3 regions of the Paraburkholderia sp. BR14312 genome follow, and region 3 is predicted to be linked to each of the others. Evidence: riboswitches for the same ligand, from Rfam matches in the RefSeq annotation. Region 3 holds a riboswitch; each other region holds the start of a gene.
What was found. Region 3 has a riboswitch for cobalamin ahead of cobW (cobalamin biosynthesis protein CobW). Riboswitches for the same ligand answer to the same signal wherever they lie in the genome.

Region 1 (6,486 bases), on a different contig from region 3:
CGGGCGTGACGTGGGTGGACGGTGAACTGTGGCACGGCACCTGGGAAGGCGACGAGAGCGATTTGCGGCGTATCGATCCGGGCACGGGCGAACTGCTGGAACAGCTCGACATGCCGCCCGGCACCGCCGTTTCGGGGCTGGAGTCCGATGGCGGCGAGCAGTTTTTCTGCGGCGGCGGGAATAGTGGGAAGATTCGCGCGGTGCGGCGTCCGAAGCGCGAGGGCTAGGCGAGCGGGCGCGCGAAACGCTTGAACGCACCCGCTCGCACGCAACGCTCAGAACGTATAGGTCACCTTGCCAAACGCCGTGCGCCCCAGCGTGTTGTACCCGTATGCGGTCACGTACTGCCGGTTGAACACGTTCGCCAGCGTGGCCGATAGCGCGAGATGCGCATTGACCTTGTACGTCGCGCGCAGGCTCACCGTCGTCCATGAAGGCAGGTAGATCGTGTTGAGCTGGTCGTCGAACGTCGAGCCGTTATACAGCAGCGAAACGCCGGTGCTGAGCGCGTGGAGCTGGAACTCGTCCCACGTGTGATCCACGCTCAGGCTCACCGTCTGGCGCGGGCGGCGATTGAGCCAGGTCTGGTCGGTCACGTCCTGCGGATTCAGAATCCCCACCGTGAGGCTCACCGGCGTGTACTGGCCGAGCGTGCCCTTGTACGAGAGGTCGAGACCTTGAATGTGCGCGCGGCCCACGTTCACGGGCAGGAAGGTCTGCGAGTTGTACGTGATGAGATCGTGCACGCGCGTGTCGTACACGGCCGCCGTGAACGTGCCGATGGACGTGGTGGCATCGAGCGCGGCTTCGACCGAGTCGCTGCGCTCGGGCAGCAGGTTGGGATTCGAGTAGCCCGGATAGTAGAGGTCGTTGAACGTCGGCAGGCGGAACGCATTGCCGTACGAAACGCGCGCCGTGTAGACCGGCGTGATGGCCCACGAGAGCGCGACATTGCCCGTATTCACCGATTGCCCCTGCACGATTTCGTGCCGCCCCGCCAGAAACAGCGTGACGGGTCCGAGCGTGGTCGACTGATGCATCGACACGGCCGAATCGTTGCGCGCGGGCAGCCCGCCCGGCACGTCCACGGGCAGGAACGCCAGCTCGCGGGTGTAGTCGTAGGCGAGCTTGGTCTCGCCGTCGAGCGGCATGCCGAAGAGCGTGTGGCCCCTTTCCTGATGCGTGATCGAGGTGGAGGTGGAAAAGCGCGTCGAGTCGATTTCGTCGGTCGGGATCGTCGGGTCGTTCGAATAGAGGAACTGACGGTCCGTCGCGTAGCCCACCGACTGGTCGAGCTGCGTGGTCGGCGTGATGTCGAGGTGGAACGCGAGACCGGTCGTGAGCTGCGTGTCGCGCTGCCGGTCGTTGCCTCCCGCGTTGTCGTAGGAGAGATCGGAGCGGTGGTAGAGCGCGAAGGTCGAGATCGACCAGTTGTCGTGCGCGTAGCCAAGGCGCGCGTCGAGGTTCTGCGCGTGGTATGGATTGCGGCCGTCTTCGTGGCCGTAGGCCCCGGTCTGCGTCGCGTCGATGCCCGCCGTGTTGTAGTCGTGCAGGCCCAACGAGTAGGTGAGGCCGCTCAGTGCGGAAAGCGGCCCTGTCGAGCCGATCGAGCCCGAGGTGCGCACCTGCGAGTCGAAGGTCTTGTTCGAGCCGCCGCCGAACGAGACGGTGGTCTGGTTCGGCTGGTTCGACGCATGGCGCGTGAAGAGCTGCACGACGCCGCCCATGGCGTCCGCGCCGAACGAGGCGGCCGCGGGGCCCGAGATCACCTCGACGCGGTCGAACGAGGCAGTCGCAAGATCGGCCCATTCTGCCGTGCCCGTGGTGACGGAGCCTATGCGTATGCCGTCGATGAACACGGCCACCTGGTCGGCCGACGAGCCGCGAATGCTGACCCCCGTGTACGACCCCGGGCCGCCGGTCTGCGAGACGGTGACACCCGGCAGCGTGGCGAGCGCCTGCGCGATGCTGGGGTCGACGGGGGACACGCGCTCGAGGTCCTGGCGCGTAAGCACCTGGGTGGTTGCATAGCGCTGATCGAACGATTGTGGCAGATGCTGCGCGTCGCCCACGACGAGGATATTGGGCAGCGTGGTGTCGCCGCCGGCTTGCTGCGGCGCCTGGGCGGACGATGCATTGGCGGCGTCGGCGGCATGCGCGGTTTGCCACGCCCAGGCGAGCGCGGCGGAAGTCAATACGAATTGGCGAAACTTCATGATGCGGTGGCTGGAAACAGCTCCTGAAATACGGGCTGTCCGTGCAACGGGCGATCGCCACGCGGGCGGTGCTTGCGCATTGGGGATCCCCGCCCGCTGCGGCTGCTGGACTCGGTTGATGGCAGGTCTCCTGGCTCGCGGGTCGACATCCGCAGCCGGCCTTCCCGGTTTCCCAGTGGCCTTCTCTGGCATGGACTCGCCGCTTACAGTTGCGGGGGCAGCCGCAGTCTTGCACTGCGTTCCCTTTTGATCCCGTCGCCGGGAACCATCAGGGCGCAAGGGTAAGGGCCGCGCAATCGGTGCGTCAACCTTTGACGAGCGTCGTGTGGCAAAAACACCCGGTTTGGCTGCTCCCGCAACTTACGCTATCCTTGCGGCTGTTTTTCGCGCGTAGGCGCTGCACAAGCGAAACGCAGCAGGGAAGCCGGTGAGAATCCGGCGCGGTCGCGCCACTGTGACCGGCGGTCAATCGAGCCAGAAGTCAGACCTCGCTACGTCCTCGCCGCATCGAGCGGGGGCGGACGGCGCTCGTCCACGCAATCCCACCTACACAAACAAGACGACTCATGAACAAGAACATTCTCGCCGTCCTGGGTGGGACGGCATTGGCATTCACCGGCGCTGGCGCCTCGGCGCAGCAGGTCACGTTGTACGGTGAGATGGACGCGAGCGTCGACTATGTCAGCGACGTTGGCGGCCGCACCCAATATCGTGCAGGCTCGGGTCTTGTCGACGGCAGCTTCTGGGGCCTGCAGGGCACTGAGGACCTCGGCGGCGGCAACGCCGCGATCTTTCGCCTCGAGCGCGGCTTCTCGGCCACCTCTGGCGAAGCCTTCAACGACCATCCGTTCTACGTTGGTCTGCAATCCGAACGACTCGGCACGATCACGCTAGGCCGCCAGTACGACACGATGCACGACTACTTCGCCCCGTTCACGCTAACGGGCGGCGCGGGCGGCACGGCATTCGCGCATCCGTTCGACAACGACAACGCCAACAATTCGTGGCTCGCCTCGAACGCCGTGAAGTACGCGAGCGCAACGTACGGTGGTTTCAGCGCCGGCGCGATGTACGCGTTTTCGAACGAGGCGGGGCGCTTCGCGCAAAATCGCGCTTACGGCTTCGGCGTCCATTACGAAGGCGGCCCGTTCAGCGCAGGCGTGGCGTGGATGCACATCAACGGACGCGGCGCCTCTTCGGTGGGTGCGTACGATACATCGGTGCTGCCGGGTGCGGGCCTCGTGCCGACCGAGGTCGCGGTGCAGCGCGAAGACACCATCGGCGCGGGCATGAGCTACGCGCTGGGAGACGTCACGCTTGGCGCGGCCTGGTCGCGTTCCATTCATACCGGTGTCAGCGAGGCCGACGGCGGCGCGCCCTTGCCTTCGATCGCATTCAGCAATTACGAAGTGAATGCGCTATGGCAGGTGACGCCAGCGTTCTCGCTCGCGGGCATGTATGCCTATACGGGCGCGACCTCCGCGCATTGGCATCAAGGCGCGCTGCAGGCCGGCTATCAACTGTCCAAACGCACGGACGTTTATACCGAGGCGATCTATCAGCGCGCGTCGTCCGGTGCGCTTGCGATGATCAACACCTGCGACCCGTCGGGCGGCCGCAACCAGGTGCTCGTGGCCGCGGGCATCCGGCATCGCTTCTGATGCGTAAAAAAGGCCCCGAACCGTTGCGATTCGGGGCCTTTATACTGCGTGGCTACATCACGAAGCCGAGAGCTTCACCGAAACGCCGGTCGAAGAATAAACGGGCGTGGCCTTGAAGCCATCGACCGTGACGGTCGCGAATTTCACCGATGCGCCGCTGCCGTCGATCACGTCGATCGTGTCGCCCGCTTTCGGCGTATAGCCGTTCACGAACTTCACATGCAGCGTGCCGCCCGCCACCGTGAGCTGGCCGCCCACACGCAGGCGTCCGCCGCCGTTGCCGTCGATATCGAGTTCGAGCGTCGTGCCGTCGAGCTGCGTGTACTTGCCCGCCACCGTCAACGGTGCGCTCGTCGCCACGGTCACGCCGCCGCCGGACCCGACGTACACGTCGCCGTTGCCGAAGGCCGTGGTCGACGCTGCAGCGAGCATGCCGCCGCTCACCTGTGAGCCGCCCGTGTAGCTGTTATTGCCCGCAAGCGTGAGCGTGCCGCTGCCCTGCAGCGTGAGCTTGCCCGAGCCGGCGATGTCGTTGCGCCAGGTGTCGGCGGCGTTGAAGCCGCCCTGGGTCGCGTCCATCGCCACGATCACATTGCCGTTGAACGCACCATAACCATCTGCAGCACTAAACATGTTCAGACGGCCCCAGCCCTCGGCGTCGTCCATGACCGGATAGCCCGAGACGACTTCGGTCGTCTTCAGCACGATGCGGCGCTGGTCGGCGCTCAGGTACGGGAAGCGCGTTTCGAGCAGTACCTCGGCGCCCTTGGGCACGACGGGCGGCGCTTCGGTGGATTCGATCTGGCTGAAACCGAACGTCATGCGGCGCGCGAACTCCGACTTGTTGGTCGCATAGTCGGCAAAGCGGTCGGTCGCGGTCGTGGACGAATGCGCGAAGGCGGGGAAGGTCGTGGCGCTCGTGCCGGTGGCCTGTTCGAGCGCGCTGTGCGCCTGCGTATAGGCCGCGCTCTTGAGCGTGGCGTTCGCGGGATCGTAGAGATTCGCGGCAGTGGCGGCCAGCGCGAACATGCGGCCGCCGATCACGTCGAGCGGCGAATGCATGCCCGCGAGAATGCGGTTTTCGCCGAGCTCGAGGCCGCGGCTCGCCATTTCCTGGTAACGCTCGGGCACGAGGTACGCCATGGTCATCGCGTCGCGCATGGCTTCGGCTTCGTGGCCGCTGATGAAGCCGCCGTCTGTGGACGGCGTCGTGCTGATGGCCGGCACGAGCGTGGGGTCGACCACGACGCTCGTGCTCCAGCGGAACGGCCGCGCGTATTTGTAGAAGCGCTTGGCGGGCTCGGTGGAAGCATTGTTGCCCATCGTGTTGAGCAGGTCGACCACCTTGCCGAAGGTTGCGTTGCTCGTGCTGCCCACGCCCGTGTTGTTGCCCGAGTCGCTGTAGAGCGTCGTGGTCGCGTCCGCGGGAATCGACGTGATGCTCGTCGTCTGCTGCGCAGCCGAGCGCCAGGCGGCGGTGAGCGGCCCCATGCCGTCGGTCACGCTGTAGCCCTTGCCGCGGCGATCGTCGTAGTAGGCCGCGTCGGCCTGCGCCTGGCTGCGCTGGGTCGTCGCGGTCACGACATACTGGATGTTCGCGCTCAGCACGGTGCTGTTGAGGATCGTGCCGTTGGGCGTGCCGTCGGTGGGGACGCCCGTCCACGTCGACTGCACGACCGCGGGGAATGTGCCGTTGGCGGGCGCGGAGACGCCCGCGTCCACCAGCTGCGTGAGCGGCTGCCAGAGATCGAGAAAGCGCGCCACCACGCGCACGCCCGCATTCGTCGCGAGCGTGGCGTAACGCGCGTCGCCGCGCTGGTTGGTCGCGATGTTGTCGACAAAAGCCGGTACGTCGGGAATCGGTGCGTTGTCCACGAAGCCGGGGTCGGCTGGCGGCGCGGGAATCGCGGCGGTGGTGGCGGGATCGCTATTGCCGCCTCCACAGGCGGTCAGCGCGGCAACGCTGGTAAGCACTGCCAGGTAGACCGGCAGTGCAATTCGGTGGCGTGATGCGGGCATGCTGAGGGCTCCGTCGTCGTGATTGATGCTGTGTGGTTATTTCTACTGACGGCGGCGAATTATGCTTACCCTCGATTACTCCCTAATTACCAATTTATTACGCAGATGTTAAACGGGAATGGAAATGAAGTGCGTAGAAGTATTTCGCGGCGTCCATTTACGGCTGCGCCTCGAGATAACCGACCCGCACGGGCGGCACGAACCACGCAAGACACAGGCCGGCCAGCGCGGCCACGGCAGCGACGATCAGGCCCATGTGGATCGAATCCACGAGCGCGCTGCGCGCCGAGTTCATCATCGCGTCGCCGGCATGCCCGGAGCTCACGAGGCGGCTGATCAGCGCGGCCTGGTCGGCGCGGTCGACGAGCAATTCGGGACTCGCAAACGACCTGAACCATTGCGTCGCCTGATACGAGTCGAGTGAGCGATTCACGCCCATGGTGTAGACGTGGCCGAGCAACGCGCCCGTCATCGCCGTGCCCAGCATGCCGCCGAATGTGCGCAGCGATTGCAGCATCGCCGTGGCGGCGCCGAGATGGTCGCGCGAGACGATCTGCTGCGAGCAGACCGTGAGGCTCGTGCCCACGAGG
Region 2 (6,486 bases), on a different contig from region 3:
GTCCTGGGCGGCCTTCACGACATCGGCGAGACCGATGATCGACACGAGCGCCGTTGCCTTCACGAGCACCTGCCAGTTGTTGCCGATGCCGGGCAGCGCGAAACGCATCATCTGCGGGAAGAGGATGCGGGCGAACACGCGCGCGCCGCTCATGCCGTAGGCGTGCCCCGCTTCGAGCTGGCCGCGCGGCACCGCGAGAAACGCGCCGCGGAACGTTTCGGTGAAGTACGCGCCGTAAATGAAGCCGAGCGTGACGACGCCGGCCACGAACGGATCGATATCGATCTGCGCCATGCCGAGCGCGTCGGTGGCCTCGTTCACGCCGATCTGGATGCTGTAGAAGAGCAGCAGCATCAGCACGAGGTCGGGCACCGAGCGGATCAGCGTCGTGTAGGCGGTCGCCACGGCGGCGAGCGGCCGGTTGAACGAGAGCTTGGCCGCCGCGCCAGCCAGACCGAGCAGCACGGCCACGCCGAGCGAGAGGAGCGAAAGTTCGATGGTCTGGATCGTGCCGGCGAGCAGCACCGGGCCAAAGCCGTAAAGGATCACGCGCGTCTCCGGAACAAAGTTGTTTTGTCGTTTCGGGCGGCCTCGCGCGGCACGTGGGCGCCGCTGAAACCGATGAACTGGCGCGGATCGTCTCAGTGCAAAATGGATTGCTCAAACTCGTGCGGCGCGGATATTGCAGTGCAGCATTGCCGCGCGACGCGTCGGCGCGTGCGGATCAGGCCCGCACAGCCGCGGGCGCGATGCTTTTGAAAGGCGAAAAAAAATGCCCCGGCACGCGAGGCGCGCGGGGCATTTACGCAAGTTTGGGGTCGCTTTTTCGATAGGCGCGCGGCGTGCGCCCCGGCGACCCCAGCGGAGCTTAAGTGGCGCGCGTTTGCGTGCCGTGTGCGCTGCCCGCACGGGCATTCGCGCCAGGCAGCTTTTCGGCGAGCGCGCCAAACAGCAGGCCGATCGTGGTCCAGAGAATGAGCTGCATACCGATCGACACCGTGCGGAACTTCCACAGCAGCACGGCCGGGAACGCGGCGGGCACCTCGTTGATCGTCGGCAGCGCGAGCTGGACCGCGCCGATCACGACGACGAACAGCACGAGCGCCACGATCGACGCGTTCCAGACGCCCAGACGCGGCACGAAAGCGGCGCGCACCTTGAGCGAGAACACCGACACGGCGATCGAGATCGCGATCATCAGGAAGAAGAGCCCGGTGCGATAGCCGATCGTCTCCGGGTCGCCGACCGAGGGCGGATTCGCCGGATACTTGATGTTCGGCACCAGGTAGATCGCGACGAACGCCGCGAGCGCGAGCCAGGCCGAGAGCGCGCGCGGCGAAAGACGCCCCACGCGACCATTGGCATACGCGAAGACGAGCGCAAAGAGTCCGCCGATCGACGCGCCATAGACCATGACGCCCGTGAAGAGACCGACGCTCGCCTGGGTCTTGCGGCTGACGATTTCGGGCTCGGGCGCTTCGCCCTTCGCGGCGTCGGCTTTCTCCTCGAAGGAGATCGCCTGATCGACCTGGGGCTCGCCCGCGATCTTCGCGAAGCCGAACGTGAGAAGTCCCGCGGCGATGCCTGCGAGCATGCCGCGCACCAGCAACTTGCCAACCATGGTCAGCTCCCGGTCAGTGGCAGGGGAAGCCGAGCAGATGGCGGCCGTCGTGAACGAACTCGTGGACGTACATGCCCGGGAAGATCGACGTGGCGCCCTGCTCGGCGCCCACGAAGTACAGGGCCAGCAGCAGCATGAGGCCGCCGAAGATCGCCCAGGGCAGGATGTCTCGCAGCGCAATGGGCGCCGGCGCGGCCGGGGCGTGCTGCAAGGGGAATGAGGTTTCGGACATGCTGACTTCTCCTGGGGTTACGCGCCCCGCTAGTCGTTGAAAGAGTGGTTCACGACGCGCAGGTCTGACTTCCGTTGCTTCGATGTTTTCGACGGCAACCAGTTACAGTGGCGCGACCGCGCCGGACTTGCACCGGCTTCCGCGTGTCGTGGAGCCTGTATTCTACGCGCTGCGGCGGCCGGCCGCGGCCCGGATGTCAGCTAAAGAGTAGTGAAGCATAAGGAAAAGCATGTCGACGACAGTCTGGCTGGTGAGCCATGCGGCGAACGCTGCGCTGCGCTCGGGCACGTTCCCGCAAGCGCCTGAAGTGCCTGTTGCGGGTGAAGACGCCGAAGCAGCGCTCGACGCGCGCGCACTCGAGGCGCTTGCCGCCTGGCGCGAGCGCTGGCACGCGGGGCTGGCCGGTGGTAATCGCAATGGCGAGGCGCCGCGCGCGCTCACGAGTCCCACCGCGATCGCCCGCGCGAGCGCACGCGCGGCAGGCTTCGCGGGGGCAACGCCAGCTGAAGCGCTCGCCGAAGCCGCCTTCGGTGCATGGCAAGGCCAGCGCCTGACGGATCTCGCGCGTGAAGCGCCCGAGGCCCTTGCGGCCTGGACGCGCGATCCGGGCTTTCGGCCGCCAGGCGGCGGCGAATCGTTCGACGATGTCCGCGCGCGCGTCAGCGCCTGGCTCGATGCGGTGCCCGACTCGGGGCACAACGTGGTCGCCTTCACGCACGCGAGCGTGATCCGGGCGGCGATTCTTCACGCGCTGGGCGCGCCGTCGGAGGGGTTTCGCTCGATCGAAATCGCGCCGCTTTCCGTGACGGCCCTACGCCGCACAGAGCACGGCTGGATTTGGCTCGCGGCGATGAAGTGAGGACCGGAACGGCGCTACCGCCCTGCCCTCGCCGTCGCCGGCATTCTGGATCGGTAGCTAGAAGCGCTCTAGTCCAGCCCCAGCTGTGCCTTGATGGCCGGCATCATGTACTGCACGGCTGCGCGCCCTTCCTCGATGGCGGGCGCGGCGCGATGAAAGTCGAAGATCCCCATGCCGCCCAGGCGCGGCTGGATCAGCACGTCGGCGGGCTCGCCTGCCAGGCGGCTGCGCGTAATGCGCACCTGCATGATGTCGATGCTCTGGGCCACCGAACTCAACACGGAAGGCGCACGCGTGCTAGGCGGCGGCGCCACGCGCACGTCCGGACCGCCAGCCGCGCCGGGGCCTGCAGGCTGCAGCCAGCGCGGAAAGCGCTTGCCATTGCGGCGCAGGAGCGGTTCGGGCCCCGCTTCGCTGTTTTCGGCACCATTGGCGCCGCCGCTGGCCGCCACGGCGGCCGATGCCGCCGTCGCCGCGTCGCTCGCCTCCACGGGCAGCTCGCGCGGCATCGTGTCGATCGCACCGCCCAGGTCGCGGCCGTTGAGAATGTCGTGATTGAGGTCGATGGCGATCACGGTGTCGGCGCGCATCGCACGCGCGGCGGATACCGGCACGGGGTTGCTCAGTCCGCCGTCCACGAGCCACACGCCGTCATGCCAGATCGGCGTGAAGATGCCGGGAATCGCGATCGAAGCGCGCACGGCGTCCACCACGCCGCCTTCGCGCAGCCAGACTTCGCGTCCGGTGTCGAGTTCGGTAGCAACCGCCGTGAACGGCAGCCTCAGGTCATCGATCGAGCGGCCGTTGAACTGGTGCGCAAACAGGTCGATCACTTTGCGCCCGCCGAGCAGCCCGCCCGAAAAACGCAAGTCGAGCAGGCGCACCACTGTCTGCCAGGTCAGCTTGCCTACCCAGTCTTCAAGCCAGTCGAGATCGCCGTTCGCGTACACCGCGCCGACGAGCGCGCCAATCGACGTACCGCATACCACGTCGGGCTTGATGCCCGCTTCCTCGAGCGCGCGAATCGCGCCGATATGCGCCCAGCCGCGCGCAGCGCCACCGCCGAGCACGAGTCCGACACGCTTGGGCCGTCGCCGGTTCATCATGCGCGCCTCCTTGCGTGGCCCTGGGTCGACTGAGTCAACGCAGTCAGCGACCGCGGATCACGTCCGAGCGCGAGGTCGTCGTGACCCGCCCGTCCGGTCCGAAATGCACATTGAAATACGCTTCGGGCGTCACGCCCCCTTCCAGCCACTTCCAGCTCCACACCGTCTCCTTCTTCAAGCGGTAGCCGGCCACTTGCCCGGGTTTACCGAGCAATCGCCGGACCTCGTCCTCACTCATGCCGACGCGGATCTTCGCGAAGTTTTCCGCAGTAAGCGCCTGAGTAATGGCCACGAGCCGCCCGTTCGGACCGATGTCGACCATCCAGGTCTTGAGGCCCTGCGGGCCGCGCGGATATTCGAGGCGGCGCGAGCCGTCGTCGAACACGCGCTCGGTCTCGGGCTTGCCCATTTGCTCGCGCACCTGCTCGAGCGTGGAAACGCCTGGCGTGAGGCCCTTGAGCAGCAGCGCGTCGGGCTTCACGGAATCGAAGAACGCCTTGAATCCCTGCCGGATGGTATCGAGCATGGCATCGAACTGGCGATCGTCGCAGCCGGAAAGCGTGAACGCCGCCGTGGCGGCGCACGCGAGCGCGAGCGAACGCGTGAGTGAAAACGTGGGCTTCATGTCCTTGCTAACGCATCAACATGGACTTGCGTCTACGCGCGCCGATCCGGCGCGCATCGACATGCCCACAATGTACCGTCAATGGACCTGATCGTGCTGCGAGTCCCGCTTCGGGGTCGGCGCGCGTGCGGACGCGCTCGCCGCGGCGGGCAGCGCGTCAGCAGTCTGCGCGGCGGCCTGCGCGCCGTGGCGCATGGTGCGACGCGTGCGAACGATTTCCGCAGCCTGCCACGAGAGCAGCGCGAGCACGCCGAACACCACTTCGCGCATGCGCTTGACGAGCGCGAGCGAGAACGCCACGTCCTGGCTCACGCCAAACAGCTGCGCGAGCAGCACCACGGCGACTTCCTGCACGCCGAGCCCGGCGGGCACCATGAAGGCGGCATGACGCACGGCCTGGGTGATGGCTTCGATGGCGAGTGCATCGCCCACCGTCACCGGATGGCCGAGCAGCGCGAGCGCCCACCACGTCTCGAACGCGCCGAGCATGTAGCCGGCGAGCTGCCAGAAGAAAGCGCGAAACATGAGGCCCGTGCGCGACATCAGCGCGTCGAGATCGGCGTCGAGCTGCTTGCCGTCGATGCCGAGCATGAGCGGATTGTCGGCGCCGAGCAGCTTCGCGGCCCAGCGTTCGATCGCATGGAAAACGCCGCCGCGACGCACCAGCAACACGGCGAGCACGGGCAGCGGCGCCGTGAGCACGAGCGCCAGTGCGATCGTGGCGATGGTGCGCAGCGAGCCGCCGGCGCCGGTCGCCGCAACGATCAGCACGACGCCGAGCGCCGAGAACGCGTATTGCACGGCAATCGTCACGAACACCTCGACGATCACCGAAGCCGTGACCTCGCTCGCATTGCGCACCTTCCAGCGCGCGAGACGAATGCCGACGAGTTCGCCGCCCACGCCGACCACGGGCAGCAGCCGGTTCACTGCCTCGCGTACGGTCGCGGTCCACCAGAGGAAGCTCAGCGGTGCGCGCTTGTCGAGCAGGAGGCGCCACGCATGCGCGTCGAGCAGGAGCGGCAGCGCGTGGAACGGCACGAGCCAGAGCAGCATGGGGCCTGCGGTGCCGATCACGCGCAGCACATCGTGCGCGCCGTTATGGACGACGAGACCGATCAGGATGGCGATCCCGACCGGCAAGCCCAGCCATTGCAGCCACTTCATGACACCTGCACCTCGGGGCCGCGCGACGCAGCGGGATCGGAGCCCGAAGCCGCGCCGAAAAACACGTCGGTGAAGCCGCCCCGGCGCACGCCCGCTTGCGCGAGCGCTGCAGCCACGCGAGGCGAGATGAGCGCGCCGAATTCGTCGGCGTGGCGATACGTCTGCATCGACGGCGTGATGGGCCCTTCGTGCGCATCATCGGCGAGCGCCGGGTGGCAGTAGATCTCGCCCACGCCCCGCGCCGGCAGATGCGCGAGCGCGTCGAGCACGGCGGCCTCGTCCATTGCGCCCGTCTTCGCGATGCCGACCACGTAGTCGTTGTGCGCGACGCCCGCACGCGCGAGCCGCGCGCGCACGAGCGCGAGCCAGGGCTTGAGCGCGAACGGCGCGCCCGCCTCGAGCGGCAAACGCATCGCGCGCAAACCATAGTCGCGGCCGATCTCGAGAATCAACGCGAGCACCGTGGGATGCAGATGAAAATGCTTGTGCGTGTTCACGTGATCGAGCGCGAGCCCGGTCGCCGCGAACGCTTCGAACTGCGCGCGGATCTCCTTCGCGAGCTCTCTGCGCACGTGCGGCAGGAAGAAGAAGCGCACGCCGTCGCGGACCATGTTGTCGCCGAAACGCCCTTGCGCGTCGACGAGTGCGGGAATCTGCGCGCGCGGCAGCATGGCCGCACCGTCCGCCAGCACCAGATGCAGCCCGACGCGCAAACCCGGCGTGCGGCGCGCCCGTGCCACGGCGTCCGCCGCGGCGGGCGCGGCCACCATCAGGCTCGCGCAGTCCAGCACGCCCTCGCGATGCGCGCGCTCCACCGCCGCATTGACCCGCTCGTGCAGGCCGAAGTCGTCGGCGGTGAAGATGAGCGCGCGCGCA
Region 3 (6,486 bases):
GTAAAAGGAAAAGCGGGACGCGTGGCCGCTTCGCTCATGGTCCTGATCCTTCCAGATGCTGCCCGGCTTCGAGCAGACGGTGTTCGAGTTGTGCGCGATGCTCGCCCGGCTCCTGCCAGAGCCCGCGCTGGATCGCTTCGAGCAGGCGCTCGCACACGGCATGCAGCGCGTGCGGATTGTGGCGCTGCATGAATTCGCGCGTGTCGTCGTCGTGCACGTAGGCGTTCGCGACGAGCGCGTACTGATGATCTCCCACCACGCGCGCAGTCGCGTCATAGCCAAACAGGTAATCCACGGTCGCCGCCATTTCCGCCGCGCCCTTATAACCGTGGCGCTTCACGCCGTCGATCCACTTCGGGTTCACCACGCGCGAGCGGATCACGCGCGCAATCTCTTCGTGCAGCGGACGAATGCGCGGCGCGGCGGGGTTGCTGTGGTCCGCGTGATAGAGCGCGGGCTGGGCCTGCGAAAAATGCCGCGCCGCCACGGCCATGCCGCCCTGGAACTGGTAGTAGTCGTTCGAGTCGAGCAGGTCGTGTTCGCGGTTGTCCTGGTTCTGCAGGACCACGTCGAGTGTCGCGAGTCGCGCGCGGAACGCCTCGCTCGCCTCGTCGCCAGCGCTCTTTTGTGCGTAGGCGTAACCGCCCCACGCCTGGTACGCGTTCGCGAGATCGGCGTCGGTCTGCCACTGGCGATGGTCGATCAACGACTGCAAGCCCGCGCCATACGCGCCGGGGCGCGCGCTGAAGACACGCCAGCCCGCGCGGCGTCGCGCCTCGTCGGCGGCCATGCCGTTCGCGACCAGCGCATCGCGCTCGCGCAGCACGCGTGCGCGCAGCGGGTTCTGGTGCTCCGGCTCGTCGAGATCGGCCACCGCCTGCACGGCGGCGTCGAACAGATGCATGACGTTGGGAAACGCGTCGCGGAAAAAGCCCGATACGCGCAGCGTCACGTCGATGCGCGGCCGGTCCAGCGCCTCGACCGGCATGATCTCGAAGTCGGTCACGCGCTGGCTGCCGGCGGCCCACTTCGGCCGCACGCCGATCAGCGCGAACGCCTGGGCGATGTCGTCGCCGCCGGTGCGCATCGTCGCCGTGCCCCAGACCGAAAGCCCAATGGCGCGCGGGTAGTCGCCGTGCTCCTGCAGATGGCGCTCGATGAGTTGATGCGCCGATTTCATGCCGAGCGCCCACGCTGCTTGCGTCGGAATGGCGCGCGTATCGACGGAGTAGAAGTTGCGGCCCGTGGGCAGCACATCGGGGCGGCCGCGCGAGGGCGAACCACTCGGGCCTGGCGGCACGAAGCGGCCTTCGAAGCCACGACGCAGCTGGCGCATCTCTTCGGGGCCGCAGGCGTCGAGGCGCGGCAGCACGTCGTCGCGCAGGCGCGCGAGCACCTGGGCAGCGTGGGGCAGCGACGCAGTCTCCGCATCGCTTCGTTGACCTGAGCAAATGTCTTCGATCAGCGTGGCCGCGAGCATTTCCAGGCGTTCGCGCGTGTCGCCCGCATGACGCCATGGCGTATCGCTCACCGCTGCGAGCCGTGGTGGACGCGGGCCTTGCCACGGCGCAGCCCAATCGACCGTGGCCGGATCGACGAGGTAATCGATGCGCAGGTCTCGCGCGAGCGCATCGATGAGACCTGCGTTCGCGCCCTGCCCGTCCCCGCATGCGTATCGTCCGAGCGCGAGCAGCGTGTCGCACCGCTGCTGGCCTTGCGGCGATTCGCCGAACGTATGCAGGCCGTCGCGAATCTGCGCTTCCTTCAGCTCGCACAGGTACGCGTCGGCGCGCGTGAGCAATTCGTCTTCGCCAGCCTGATCCTGCGGCGCGGCGACGCTCAATTCCTCGTGCAGCCGATGCTCGATGATGGTCGCGAGTATGGTCTTGCGCAGCAGCTTCGCGCGGCGCGGGTCCACCATCAATGCTTCGTAATACTCATCGACCTGACGTTCGAGGTCTTGCAGCGGTCCGTAGTTTTCGGCGCGCGTGAGCGGCGGCATCAGGTGATCGATGATCACGGCCTGGGCGCGGCGCTTGGCCTGGCTCCCCTCGCCCGGATCGTTGACGATGAACGGGTACAGATGCGGCAGCGGCCCGAGCGCCATGTCGGGCCAGCAGGTGTCGGCGAGCGCCACGCTCTTGCCCGGCAGCCACTCCAGGTTGCCGTGCTTGCCCACGTGCGCGATGGCGTCGATGCCGAAGGTCTCGCGCAGCCAGAAGTAAAACGCGAGATACGCGTGCGGCGGCACGAGTTCGGCGTCGTGGTAGTTCGCGTAGGTGTCGTCGCCGCGCGAGCGCGAAGGCTGAATGCCCACGAACACCTGGCCACAGCGCCAGCCCGCAATCATGAAGCGGCCGCGGCGCACGGTGGGGTCGTCCTCCGGCACGCCCCAGCGCGCGATCAGCGCGTTTTGCGCCTCGGCGGGCAACTGCGAGAAGCGCGCGCGGTAATCATCGAGGGAAAGACTCTGCCATGCGGGGCGCAGCGCGCGGGTGTCGGGATCGTTCGTCACGCCCTGCGTGAGGATGCGCATGAGCGCGTCGCCGTCTTCGGGCAGATCGGCCACACGATAGCCTTCGTCACGCAGCATGCGCAGGATGCCGACCACCGAGGCCGGCGTGTCGAGTCCCACGCCGTTGCCAATGCGCCCTTCGCTCATCGGATAGTTCGCGAGCACGAGCGCGAGTTTCTTCTCCGCGTTCGGCAGGCTGCGCAGACGGCACCACCGGCGCGCCAGTTCGGCGACGAACGCCACGCGCTCGGCATCGGGCTGATAGCGCACGACATCGACCTGCGTCTCCTTGCAGTGGTATGCGAGGCCCTTGAAGCTGATCGCACGCGTAATCACGCGGCCGTCCACTTCGGGCAGCGCGATATGCATGGCGATGTCACGCGAATTCAGGCCGTGATTGTCCTTCACCCAGTCTTCGCGATTGCCGCCGCTCAGGATCACCTGGAGCACGGGCGCGTCGCCGGCGAGCGCGATCGGTTCGGGGTCGTCGAGCGACGAAGCCGCGAAGGCCGTGGTATTCAGCACGAGCGAGACGTCGTGCTCGGCCGCCAGTTGATCGAGCACGTCGCGGCTCAAAGTGTCCTTGAGCGACGTGATCGCAAGCGGCAGCGGGTTCAGGCCGCGCGCGAGCAGCGCGTCGATGAGGGCATCGAAAGCGGCGGTGTTCGCCGCCTGCAGATGCGCCTTGTAAAACAGCAGCGCGACGACCGGCGCGCCAGGTTGCCAGCGCACGCGCCATTCGTCGATGGTCGCGACGTCGCGCTGCGGGCAATAGAGCGCAGCGGCGGGCAACGCAATGGGCGGCGCAGGCTCGCTGCCCCAGTCGAATGCGCGCCACGCGAGCGCACGCAGGAACGATTCGGCGTTGCCCGCGCCGCCTTCGCGCAGATAACGCCACAGCAAGCGGCAAAACTCGGGCTCGGCGCGGCTCTTCGCGATGAGATTGGGGTCTTCCTGCAAGTCGCCCGAAAACATCGCGAGCAGTTGCCCGCGGCGCTCGGCTAGCGAGACGACCTGCTCGATGCCATATGGCCAGTACGTTTCGCCGCCCAGATGATCGACCACCACCACGCGCGCGTGCTGCAAGACATCATCGACGTAGAAGTCCACCGACGCGGGCTGGCGCAAATAGGTGACGTTCGCAAGCCGCACGCTCGGAAAACCTGCGGGCAGGCGCGGCACGACGCTTGCCAGCAGCGCGAGCGTCGTGTCCGCCGAACTGAGCACGACGATCTCGGCGGGCTGCTGGTCGATCCGGATAACGCCCTGCGTGTCATCGACGAAACCGCCTGGCGTAGTGCGCAGCAAATGCATGGGACGGCCTCGTCTAGCTCGGTGCGATCACTTCGCGCCCGCGGTCTGCACATTCGCCAGTGCGACATCGAAGGCCGCTTGCAGCGTCGCGCCATCGAGATCCTCTCCGATCAGCACGAAGCGGCTCGCAAGCGGCTGCGCCGCGCTTTCCTGCGCGTTCCAGCGGCGGTCGAAATAGCTGTCGAAGCGACGGCCCACGCCTTGAATCACGAGGCGCATGGGCGCGCCCGGCAACGCGGCAAAACCCTTCACGCGATAGATCGTGTGCGCATCGACGAGTTGCTGCAGCGCCTCGATCACAGTCTCGCGCGAAGCCGCATTGCCCGACACCACAACCGAATCGAACTCGTCATGATGATGATCGGGATCGTCGGCGGAACCGTGATGGTCGTGCCGCAGATGAATGCTCTCCTCCGAGGCCGCCTCGAGCCCGAGCAGCGTATGCAGATCGAGCTTGCCGTGCTGCGCGCGCACGATCTTCACCTGCGGCGGCAGCTCTTCGCGCAGTTCGGCGATGAGCGCGTCCTGGCCCGCAACGTCCAGCAGATCGGTCTTGTTGAGAATGACGAGGTCGGCCGCCGAAAGCTGGTCTTCGAACAGCTCGTGCAGCGGCGACTCGTGATCGAGGTTCGGGTCGGCGCGGCGCTGCGCGTCCACGGCCTGCGGATTTTCGGCGAACTGCCCGCTCGCGGCGGCGGGGCCGTCCACCACGGTCACGACCGCATCGACGGTGAACGCGTTGCGAATCGACGGCCAGTTGAACGCCTGCACGAGCGGTTTGGGCAGCGCGAGGCCCGAAGTTTCGATCAGCACGTGATCGACATCGCCGCGGCGTTCGAGCAGTTTCTCCATCACGGGGAAGAACTCTTCCTGCACGGTGCAGCAAAGGCAGCCGTTCGCGAGTTCGTAGAGCTGGCCTTCCGTTTCGTTGCCGTTCTCGTCGCAGCCAATGCCGCAACCGCGCAGAATCTCGCCGTCGATACCGAGTTCGCCGAATTCGTTGACGATGACCGCGACGCGCAGGCCGCCCGCGTGCTGGAGAATGTGACGCAGCAACGTGGTTTTACCGCTGCCGAGAAAGCCCGTCACGATCGTGACCGGAATCTTGCGCATTTGCATGAAGTGCTCCTTCGGCGCCAGGCCGTATCGAGGGGCATGGTGCGTCGCGCCTGCCGTTCGTGCGGGTGCCGTGTTGCGCACACGCGCGTATCCATGGAGACGCTGTCACGCGCAACGATTCAACAACCTGCAGGGGACGAACGACCAGAAACGCACCCGGGCCTCGCCCGGCTGACGCATGAAAATCACGGACCCGGCACCGCATCCCCGCAGCACGAATCCCACGTATCTGGCCGGTATCCGGACTGACGAAACACCGCTTCGCCTTCCCGCGCGAGCGGCCTTGCGGCCGGCTTGCACAGTGGCGTGGACTGCGTAAAGCATGGAAGCGGTTTGCGGCATTCGTGCGAACGCCGCGCTCGTTGTACCGTTGCGGGTGCAGTTCAGGTTGGCCACGCCCGAGGCGGGATGGCTCCCTGATTCCCGTTTAACTGCGCGCGCATTATGAATCGCGCGCGCGAGCACCAGAGTGCGTGCGAGTGTAGGCGCGGGGGGCCCGTGCGTCAAGGAAGGCGTGGGAAGCCGCAAAAGCGTGTGCTATCGTAGCGCGCATCCGGCGCCCGCCGGAACGCGACGCTTTTGCTCGTTTTGCCCCTGCGGTCACGCCTTCGATCGACGCCCTCGCCGTGAATCCTGCCGAAAATCGCGCCTCGGGCGCAGCCTCATTCGAAGCCACGCCGGAACCCGCGCAGCGCGTGCCGCCGCTTGCGCTCGGCATCGGCTGCCGGCGCGGCGTGACGCTCGCGCAGGTCGAAGCCGCGGTGCGCGCCGCGCTCGGCGCGTGGCCGGTCGACAGCGTAACGGCCGTGGCAACGCTCGATGCAAAAGCCGGCGAACCCGGCTTGCAGGCGTTTTGCGCGGCACATGCGCTGCCGCTTCAGACGTACACGCGGGAGCAACTCGCCGCGACACCGATACTGGCGCCACCCTCCGCAGCCGCGCAAGCGCAGTTCGGCGTAGACGGCGTGTGCGAACCCTGCGCGCGTCTGGCGGCGGGCGGCGCTCCGCTCGTGCGCGGCAAGCTGGCGCTCGACGGCGTGACGGTCGCAATCGCAGGCATTCTGCCAAACGACGCAAATGCGGACGCGAAAGCGCCGCAACCAAACCAATCCCGATGATGAAAACCGATCCCGAATCGCACCAACGCATGACGCAACGCCGCCGCGAGGGCCACGAAAAGAAGCAGGCCGCCGCGACGCACGAAAAGGGCCTGTTGATCGTCAACACCGGCAACGGCAAGGGCAAGAGCACGGCCGCGTTCGGCATGGCCGTGCGCATGCTCGGCCACGGCATGAAGCTAGGTGTCGTGCAGTTCATCAAGGGCGCGCTGCACACGGCCGAACGCGATTTCCTCGGCAGCGTTGCGCACTGCGATTTCGTGACGATGGGCGACGGCTACACCTGGAACACGCAGAATCGCGACGGCGACATCGCCACCGCGCGCAAGGGCTGGGACGAAGCGAAGCGCATGATCGAGAGCGGCGAGTACGCCATGGTGATCCTCGACGAACTCAACACGGTGCTCAAATACGAGTACC

Region 1: another riboswitch for cobalamin. It lies ahead of AB3X98_RS04035 (TonB-dependent receptor); the one in region 3 lies ahead of cobW (cobalamin biosynthesis protein CobW).
Region 2: another riboswitch for cobalamin. It lies ahead of AB3X98_RS22465 (CbtB domain-containing protein); the one in region 3 lies ahead of cobW (cobalamin biosynthesis protein CobW).

Annotation. Positions count from the first base shown of each region.
Region 1 covers NZ_JBFPKI010000001.1:892,793-899,278, forward strand. Annotated here, with positions in the region: gene AB3X98_RS04030 (glutamine cyclotransferase) at 1-227, shown strand, start outside; gene AB3X98_RS04035 (TonB-dependent receptor) at 276-2,216, opposite strand; cobalamin riboswitch at 2,319-2,501, opposite strand; cobalamin riboswitch at 2,592-2,726, shown strand; gene AB3X98_RS04040 (porin) at 2,783-3,877, shown strand; gene AB3X98_RS04045 (phosphatase PAP2 family protein) at 3,935-5,896, opposite strand; gene AB3X98_RS04050 (MFS transporter) at 6,054-6,486, opposite strand, start outside.
Region 2 covers NZ_JBFPKI010000007.1:495,174-501,659, forward strand. Annotated here, with positions in the region: gene AB3X98_RS22455 (ABC transporter permease) at 1-549, opposite strand, end outside; gene AB3X98_RS22460 (CbtA family protein) at 869-1,621, opposite strand; gene AB3X98_RS22465 (CbtB domain-containing protein) at 1,635-1,853, opposite strand; cobalamin riboswitch at 1,893-2,038, opposite strand; gene AB3X98_RS22470 (histidine phosphatase family protein) at 2,083-2,712, shown strand; gene AB3X98_RS22475 (patatin-like phospholipase family protein) at 2,781-3,818, opposite strand; gene AB3X98_RS22480 (hypothetical protein) at 3,862-4,443, opposite strand; gene AB3X98_RS22485 (lysylphosphatidylglycerol synthase domain-containing protein) at 4,522-5,610, opposite strand; gene hpnK (hopanoid biosynthesis-associated protein HpnK) at 5,607-6,486, opposite strand, start outside.
Region 3 covers NZ_JBFPKI010000009.1:345,791-352,276, forward strand. Annotated here, with positions in the region: gene AB3X98_RS26020 (ATP-binding protein) at 1-38, opposite strand, end outside; gene cobN (cobaltochelatase subunit CobN) at 35-3,829, opposite strand; gene cobW (cobalamin biosynthesis protein CobW) at 3,857-4,948, opposite strand; cobalamin riboswitch at 5,162-5,432, opposite strand; gene AB3X98_RS26035 (cobalamin biosynthesis protein) at 5,575-6,066, shown strand; gene cobO (cob(I)yrinic acid a,c-diamide adenosyltransferase) at 6,066-6,486, shown strand, end outside.